Linked DNA regions of Thermosynechococcus vestitus BP-1. The protein of the gene in region 1 binds, or shares a complex with, the protein of each later gene. Links are inferred from orthologs where the notes say so. Each region holds a gene or a part of one and is shown on either strand. Other genes may lie near its edges.

Region 1 (2,983 bases):
GGGCAGGGGTTGCCGTCAGGGTGAGTTCTGCCAAGGTACTGGCGCCCGCTCGGCTAATGGCAATATCAGCGCGATGGAGTAAAGGTCCCATGGGTTCAAAAAAGGGAAAGACAAGGTAGTGGGGATGCTGAATAGTGGGAGCATCGAGATCATGGTTGCCCGTGAGATGCACGACCCAAGCCCCGGCCTCGAGCCAGCGGTGAACCGTTGCCCGCACAAGGCGATTGATGGCCACTGCCCCTTGGCTGCCCCCCATCACTACAATCAGGGGCACCGCCTTGGGAATCGGTAACTCCAGGTTGCCGGGATGGAGAATGTCGGGGCGCACCGGTGTGCCAGTGACCCGTAGATTCAGCCGTTTCGATTGGAGGTAGGCCAAACTCGCAGGGGTACCTAGGGCCACCAGGGTACACCAAGGAGCCAGCCAGCGGGTGACTTTGCCCGGTAGGGCGTTGGATTCATGGAGGATGGCCACGCGTCCCAAACTGCGGGCGGCTAGAATGGCAGGAGCAGCAATGTATCCCCCTGTGGTAAACACCCCCTGAAAGTCTCCCTGCTTGAGGAGCTGCCGGGTTTGCCAAAAGACACCCCAAAATTGCCAGAGGGGGCGCAACTTAGCCCAGGGTGTTTTGCCCTGCAGTCCACTAAAGTTCACCGTATGTAGTGGGTAATGAGGGGGAATCAGCTGGTTTTCCAGGCGATCGCGCACCCCTAACCAATGGATCTCATATTCAGGTAACTCCTGGGCCACTGCCAGCGCCGGAAAGAGATGCCCTCCTGTGCCACTTGCTGCAATCAGTAATTTCCTTTGCCCCAGCATTAAGCATTCCAGCCCAAGGTAGTCATGAGCTTATCCACAAAGTTGGTATAGACAATACCGCTGCGGAACTCCGGTGTGTCCATTACCTGCTGATGGAAGGGGATGGTGGTGGGCACCCCCATAATCGCACATTCCCGGAGGGCACGCTTCATGCGGGCAATGGCAGCGGGGCGATCGCTCCCCCACACAACTAATTTCCCAATGAGGGAATCATAGTAGGGGGGGATTTCATAGTCAGTATAGACATGGGAATCCATACGTACCCCCGGTCCTCCCGGGGGCAAGTAGCCACTAATGCGACCGGGATGGGGACGGAAATTACGCTCTGGATCTTCGGCATTGATGCGGCACTCAATGGCGTGTCCCTGCAACTGAACCTGCTCTTGGGTCAAGCGGAGGGGTTCCCCCTGAGCAATGCGAATCTGCTCCGCAATCAGATCGAGACCCGTAATCATTTCCGTGACCGTGTGCTCCACCTGAATGCGGGTATTCATCTCCATAAAGTAGAAGTTGTTTTGGCCGTCGAGGAGAAATTCAATTGTGCCCGCACCGACATAGTTAATGGCTTTGGCAGCGGTGACAGCAGCTTCCCCCATCTTGGCGCGCAGTTCCGGGGTGAGGGCAGGGCTAGGGGCTTCCTCAAGGAGCTTTTGGTGACGCCTTTGGACGGAGCAATCGCGCTCCCCTAAGTGAATGACATTGCCATAGCTATCCGCGAGAATTTGGAATTCAATGTGGCGGGGATTTTCAATAAATCGCTCCAGATAGACGCCGGCATTGCCAAAGGCAGCTTCCGCTTCGCCCTGGGCAGCACTTAACGAGCGCCCCAGCTCCTCCTCAGAACGCACCAAGCGCATCCCGCGACCCCCTCCCCCAGCGGTCGCTTTGATCATCAGGGGATAGCCAATTTGACGAGCGATCGCCCGCGCCGTTTCCTCATCCTGCACCAGTCCATCACTGCCGGGAATTGTCGGCACCCCCACCCGTTGCATTGTTGCTTTGGCGGTGGATTTATCCCCCATGGCACGCATGGCAGCGGGACTCGGACCAATAAATGTAATTTTGTGATCGGCGCAGATCTCGGCAAAGCGGGCATTTTCCGCCAAAAAGCCATAGCCAGGGTGAATTGCTGAGACATGGCGGGTGAGGGCAGCAGCAATAATGTTAGGGATATTGAGATAGCTGCGGCTACTGGGGGCTTCGCCAATGCACACCGCCTCATCGGCCAATTGCACGTGTAGCGCATGGCGATCCACCGTGGAATAGACAGCAACCGTTGCAATGCCCAGTTCCTCACAGGTGCGCAGAATCCGCAGGGCAATTTCGCCACGATTGGCAATCAAAATTTTCCTAAAGGCCATGGCGGTCAAGGGTAGGGGAAGCGATCCCTAATGCTACCATGCCAGCCGAACGCTTCCGAAAAACCGACCATAATTGCATTGGTACCACTGGCAAAAACACGTTAGGATCGGCAGGGTTTGGTTTGGGAGCGCACTATGGCTGCTGTGTCACCCACGATGGCATTGACCGTTACGAAAACCAGCAATTGGACGATTGAGGACAGTGAGCAGCTCTACCGCATTCAGGGCTGGGGCGAACCCTACTTTGGTATTAATGCTGCGGGTCATGTCACCGTCTCTCCCAAGGGCGATCGCGGCGGGTCGTTGGATCTCTATGAACTGGTACAGGCGCTCCAACAGCGCAATATTAGCCTCCCCCTGCTGCTGCGGTTTTCCGATATTCTTGAGGATCGCATTGAGCGACTGAATGCCTGCTTTGCTCGAGCCATTGCCCGCTATGGCTATCAGGGAGCCTATAAGGGAGTCTTTCCCATCAAGTGCAATCAACAGCGCCACATCATTGAGGCCCTCGTGCGCTTTGGTCAGTCCCATCAGTTTGGCCTCGAGGCGGGATCAAAACCAGAACTACTGATTGCCTTGGCGATGCTGAATACCCCAGGGGCACTGCTGATCTGCAATGGCTATAAGGATCGCAGCTACATTGAAACGGCCATTCTGGCCCGTCGCCTTGGCCACACCTCCATCATTGTCCTTGAGCAGCCTGAAGAAGTTGCGGAAGTGATTGCTGTCAGTCAGGCTTTGGGCATTGAGCCGATTGTGGGTGTGCGGGCAAAACTCAGTACCCAAGGGGTGGGGCGCTGGG
Region 2 (2,888 bases), 170 kb from region 1 along the record:
AGTTAGATCGCCTGTACTTTCGCCTGTTTCCTCCTCAGACAGGGGTTCACTGCGCAAGGTGGAGGCAAGGGAGTCAAGCAACATCTGAATGTCTGAGATTTTCTCCAGAGGAGCCGTACTCAAGGAGACCAACAGGGGCATGAAAACAGCTTGGCGGCGACTAGAGGCATGGGCAAATAACTCTTGCCAGACGCTAACGAGGCTAGGGGGCGGCGTGGGTCGCTCAAAAGTTTCCCCTAAGGGCAAAGTGAAGTCCAGTTGATGCAGCCACAATTGAGCGTCTGGTTTGACGGCTAAGTTTCTGACTGTCAGCAAGGAATAATGGCAATGCCACGGTTCTAAAGTTTTCCAGAGGTCAATCATGTCCTCTAGGTACTGGAAGATCTGCTCATCGGCAATGTTGTCATCTTGCCAAACATCTTGCAAAGGGCGCGCAGTGTGATTGTAGTCGAGAATAATGCCATGGCAATAATTGACTGGTAAGTTGCTTGTGGAAACAGTATCTAGCCACGCATCGTGAATGGCTGGAATGGTTTCGGGGTAAACAAGGTGTAGGGCAAGGTAGGCGATCGCCACCGCGCTGAGGTCAGGGTATTGCGCTTGCAAATGGGGAATGACCACCGTAGGGTCAAGAATATTGAGTCCCTGTGCCCAGTCCTGAGCCGTTTCCCGAAGGTTTTCTAAGAGCGTCGGCTCCTCAGGCTGGAGATCCTGCACCAATTGAGGCAAGTCACAGGCGTAGCGGTAATCCCAGCGTTGGTAGCGGTGCTGTGGGTCAAAAAAGGCGGCAGCATTGGGAGGATTGGTGTCCTGCTCAAACACAGTTCCCTCAGAGGTGTGGTTGGGGGCAGCCAAAATGGGATGGTCAGGATAGGCAGGATAGAGGACGCCCCACCAAAGTTTGAGGTTTTGATCAGTTTGAGCGGTAGGCATTAGAGCACTGAGCCAGCAAAGACAGGACAGCGACGATCGGGTATCCCCTATTGTATAATCATCGCCCTGGGACAGACCTTTTCTACGTCTTGCTGCTGTTTTTTATGAGGATTCTTCAGCCATTGCCATCAAAGGGAATGATTTTGGCAACAAGGCTGAGGACATCCGACTTGGCACGGGTTGATGCAAACGGATTAATCGGGCCAAGGTTGACTTCAGTTGAGTGCGCGGCACAATCACATCAACAAAGCCACACTTTTGGACAAATTCGGCAGTTTGGAAGTCATCGGGGAGTTTTTCCCGCAGCGTTTGCTCAATGACCCGCCGCCCGGCAAAGGCGATCGTTGCTTTTGGCTCGGCAATAATAATATCCCCCAACATAGCAAAGCTAGCGGTCACGCCCCCAGCAGTGGGATGGGTCAAGATGGGAATATAGAGCAGACCAGCACTGCGATGACGCTCAAGGGCAGCAGCAGTTTTGGCCATTTGCATCAAGCTGAGCATCCCTTCCTGCATGCGAGCACCGCCAGAAGCACAGACAATCACTAAGGGAATATGCTCCCAAGTAGCTCGCTCAATTAGGCGGGTGATTTTTTCACCAACGACGCTGCCCATACTACCGCCCATGAAGGCAAAGTCCATCACCCCCAAGGCAACCGGCAGACCTTCGAGTTGGCCCAGCCCAGTTTGTACGGCATCCTTAAGTCCTGTTTTCTCTTGATATTCCCGCAGGCGATCGCTATAGGGCTTGCGATCCTTAAATTGCAGGGGGTCACAACTGACCAAATTTTCATCTAGGGGTCGCCATGTGTGGGGATCAATCAGCTGTTGGATCCGCTCACTGCTGCTGACGCGATGGTGATGGCCACACTCTGGACATACCAGTTGATGGCTATGTAGATCCTTGCTGTAGATCATGACGCCACAGGCTTCGCACTTTGTCCAGAGGCCATCGGCGATCTCCCGCTCTGGCTGCATGGGTGTCAAGGCGGTTTCTTTACGGCGATTTGCAAACCAATCAAATAAAGACATTCTAGAAAATTCCCTTTAACGTTGAGGTCTCAAATAGCGCGTTTGTATGGGTCTCTCCAAAGCGCATCCACTAAGAATAATTACTTATCATCCCACTTTGTTGCATTTTTGCAATATATCGCCCAGATTTGAGAAATGATGCAGGGGTCTGGGGAGAGATCACCGATCCAAGGGGAAGTTCGGTGTCACAATAAGAGGAAGTTAGCAGTTTGCAGCGTAGCACTGGGTTGAATCTTATGTCCATGGTTGCAGTCGTGGTGGCGATCGCCATCTTGGGAATCTTGATTTTTGTCCATGAGTGGGGGCACTTCATCGCTGCCCGCAGCCAAGGCATTCATGTCAACCGCTTTTCCATTGGTTTTGGCCCTATCCTCTGGAAATTTCAGGGCAAAGAGACTGAGTACGCCCTGCGCCTGATTCCTTTGGGGGGCTATGTGGGTTTTCCAGACGATGACCCCAATAGCGGCGTTCCCGCCAACGATCCCAATCTCCTAAGCAACCGTCCAATTTTGGATCGCGCCATTGTCATTAGCGCTGGGGTGATTGCCAATTTGGTCTTTGCCTATTTGCTACTGCTGGTGCAGGTGGGGGTCATGGGCATTAGTCAACCCACGTACCACGAGGGGGTGCTCATTCCTGCCCTTGTTCCTGAAAGTAGCCTTGTGGCCACCCAAGCGGGCATTCAGCCGGGGGACTTGGTTTTAGCGGTGGATGGCCAACCCTTGGGTGCCGATGCCAATAGCTTGCCAAACCTAATGCGAGCTATTCAGCAACATCCGCAGCAACCTCTGACACTGACGATTCAACGTCAAGGGCACATCCAAGAGATTACCGTCACCCCAGAGGTCAGTGAGGAGGGTCAAGCGCGGATTGGCGTTCAACTGGCGCCCCATGCGGACATTCACCGTGAACACACCTTCAAC
Region 3 (2,713 bases), 550 kb from region 1 along the record:
ACTTCAGCAATCTCTGGAATGGATTCCTTTAACTTGCGCTCAATGCCCATGCGCAGCGTCATGGTTGAGCTGGGGCAAGCACCACAAGCCCCCTGTAAACGCAGCCGTACCACCGGCCCTTCAATTTCCACGAGTTCGACATTGCCGCCATCGGCCATCAAATAGGGGCGGAGTTCATCAAGGACTTTTTCGACGTTTTCTTGACTCAATTCCAGGGTTGCAGCCATTGTTACTGTCCTTGGCCTATCATTCACGTTGATTTTCAGTGTAGCATTTACAGGAGCGATCGCCCTTTGGGAATTCCCAGGGGTGCCAATGGATCCCCCTCTAGGGAAATCTGCTCAACAGTGTTAGGAGCGGCAGCGCTCAAGGATACAATAATAGCTTGGTGAACTGCACGGTAGGACATGATTTCCAGTAATGATTTTCGCCCCGGTGTAAGTATTGAGCTGGATGGTGCCGTCTGGCGAGTCGTCGAGTTTTTGCACGTCAAACCCGGTAAGGGTTCCGCCTTTGTACGGACAAAGTTAAAGAATGTGCAAACAGGCAACGTGATTGAGCGCACCTTCCGCGCCGGCGAGACCGTTCCCCAAGCCACCCTTGAAAAACGCACCATGCAGCATACCTACAAAGATGGCGAAGACTATGTCTTTATGGACATGGAAAGCTATGAGGAAGCTCGCCTCACGCCCGCACAAGTGGGCGATCGCGCCAAGTATCTTAAGGAAGGCATGGAGGTCAATATCGTCAAATGGGGTGAGCAAGTCCTTGAGGTGGAGCTACCCAACTCCGTTGTTTTAGAAGTGGTGCAAACCGATCCAGGAGTTAAAGGAGATACCGCCACCGGTGGCTCAAAACCCGCCATTGTCGAAACGGGTGCCCAAGTCATGGTACCGTTGTTTATCTCCGTCGGCGAGCGGATTCGCATTGACACTCGCTCAGATACGTATCTTGGCCGCGAATAGGAGTAATGGGTGTGGAGCTTGACCTCAACCAAGTACGCGAACTGCTATTAATGTTTGACCAAACCAGCGTCACCGAACTCAACCTCAAAAGTGGCGAACTGGAACTTCAACTCCGCAAGCGTGAGCAGATCAGTGGCAGCGCCCCTGTGGTTGTGGCTCCAGCTCCGGCATCCACGGTCACGCCCACCCCTGCGCCCCCTCCAGCCCTTAGCCCCGATCCGGAACCAACGCCACCCCCTGCCAATCGCAAAACCGTAGATATTGTGGCGCCAATGGTCGGAACCTTTTATCGTGCCCCCGCTCCCGATGAACCCCCCTTTGTTGAAGTGGGTGACACAGTCAAAAAAGGCCAAGTGGTTTGCATCATTGAAGCCATGAAGCTGATGAACGAAATTGAAGCCGAAGTCAATGGCCAAGTGGTGGAAATTCTGGTGCAAAATGCTGAACCAATTGAGTATGGCCAAACTTTAATGCGCATTTTGCCTAACTAAATCAACCTCGTTCCTGCAGCAAAGCAAGGCAGCTACTAATTGCAAAGATATGTTAAGCATTGAGGAGTTTAAGGCCAAGAATTCAATGCTTTCAAGCCTTTGCGCTCTTGCCGAGACCCTAATTGAAAAATTAGAATTTAGAAATATCTACCACCACTGCCTGACGAGGTTGGCCTGTGCAAGCAACTGGAGCATACATTCTGATTGATACCCTATGCCGTCACGGTGTTAAGCATATTTTTGGATATCCTGGTGGGGCCATTTTACCGATTTATGATGAACTTTACCGTGCTGAGTCCAAGGGCATCATTCAGCACATTCTGGTGCGCCACGAACAGGGGGCAGCCCATGCTGCTGACGGCTACGCCCGTGCCACAGGTCAGGTGGGGGTGTGTTTTGCGACTTCCGGACCAGGGGCAACAAACTTAGTTACAGGCATTGCCACAGCCCACATGGATTCAATTCCACTGCTGGTGATCACGGGTCAGGTACCTCGCTCTGCCATTGGCACCGATGCCTTTCAAGAAACCGATATTTTTGGCATTACGCTGCCCATTGTTAAACACTCCTACGTGGTGCGTGCAGCTAAGGACATGGCACGGATCATTGCTGAGGCGATCTACATTGCCACCACTGGTCGACCGGGACCCGTGCTTGTGGATATTCCCAAGGATGTGGGGTTAGAGGTCTGTGAGTATGAGCCGGTCGAGCCGGGGCAGGTGAAGCTGCGGGGCTATCGCCCCACGATTCGCGGCAATGCCCGTCAAATTGCCCAAGCGGTCCAATTGATTCGTGAGGCCAAGCGACCGTTGCTTTATGTGGGGGGCGGGGCAATTACAGCGGGTGCTCACGAGGAGGTCCTCAAGTTAGCCGAGCTCTTCCAGATTCCAGTGACCACAACACTCATGGGGAAGGGGGCTTTTCCTGAATCCCATCCCCTCTCTGTGGGTATGTTGGGGATGCATGGCACCGCCTATGCCAACTTTGCCGTCAGTGAATGCGATCTCCTGATTGCGGTGGGGGCGCGCTTTGACGATCGCGTCACCGGTAAGCTGGACGAGTTTGCCTCCCGCGCTAAGGTCATTCACATTGACATTGATCCTGCTGAGGTGGGCAAAAACCGTGTCCCTGATGTGCCGATTGTGGGCAGCGTTAAACCAGTGCTGCAGCAGCTCCTCAAGCACATTGAAGACAGTGGTCAAGCGGTTGAACCTCAGACCCAAGCCTGGTTAGAGCGGATTACTATCTGGAAGCAGG

The links. The genes of interacting proteins can lie anywhere in the genome.
Region 2: the proteins of accC (region 1) and accD are in contact, whole or in part, in a solved structure (PDB 8UXZ), measured with the Escherichia coli proteins. The link is inferred for Thermosynechococcus vestitus BP-1 from one-to-one orthologs.
Region 3: the proteins of accC (region 1) and accB are in contact, whole or in part, in a solved structure (PDB 8UXZ), measured with the Escherichia coli proteins. The link is inferred for Thermosynechococcus vestitus BP-1 from one-to-one orthologs.

Annotation. Positions count from the first base shown.
Region 1 is NC_004113.1:1,889,642-1,892,624, reverse strand. It holds accC (acetyl-CoA carboxylase biotin carboxylase subunit), read right to left. Parts: upstream 2,182-2,983; coding sequence 820-2,181; downstream 1-819. Other genes in the region: speA (biosynthetic arginine decarboxylase), read left to right, coding at 2,338-2,983; murG (undecaprenyldiphospho-muramoylpentapeptide beta-N-acetylglucosaminyltransferase), read right to left, coding at 1-820. UniProt on the Escherichia coli protein: This protein is a component of the acetyl coenzyme A carboxylase complex; first, biotin carboxylase catalyzes the carboxylation of the carrier protein and then the transcarboxylase transfers the carboxyl group to form malonyl-CoA.
Region 2 is NC_004113.1:1,718,584-1,721,471, reverse strand. It holds accD (acetyl-CoA carboxylase, carboxyltransferase subunit beta), read right to left. Parts: upstream 1,966-2,888; coding sequence 1,036-1,965; downstream 1-1,035. Other genes in the region: rseP (RIP metalloprotease RseP), read left to right, coding at 2,202-2,888; TLL_RS08350 (serine/threonine phosphatase), read right to left, coding at 1-933.
Region 3 is NC_004113.1:1,344,210-1,346,922, forward strand. It holds accB (acetyl-CoA carboxylase biotin carboxyl carrier protein), read left to right. Parts: upstream 1-970; coding sequence 971-1,456; downstream 1,457-2,713. Other genes in the region: TLL_RS06555 (NifU family protein), read right to left, coding at 1-227; TLL_RS13060 (hypothetical protein), read right to left, coding at 275-409; efp (elongation factor P), read left to right, coding at 408-965; ilvB (biosynthetic-type acetolactate synthase large subunit), read left to right, coding at 1,633-2,713. UniProt on the Escherichia coli protein: This protein is a component of the acetyl coenzyme A carboxylase complex; first, biotin carboxylase catalyzes the carboxylation of the carrier protein and then the transcarboxylase transfers the carboxyl group to form malonyl-CoA.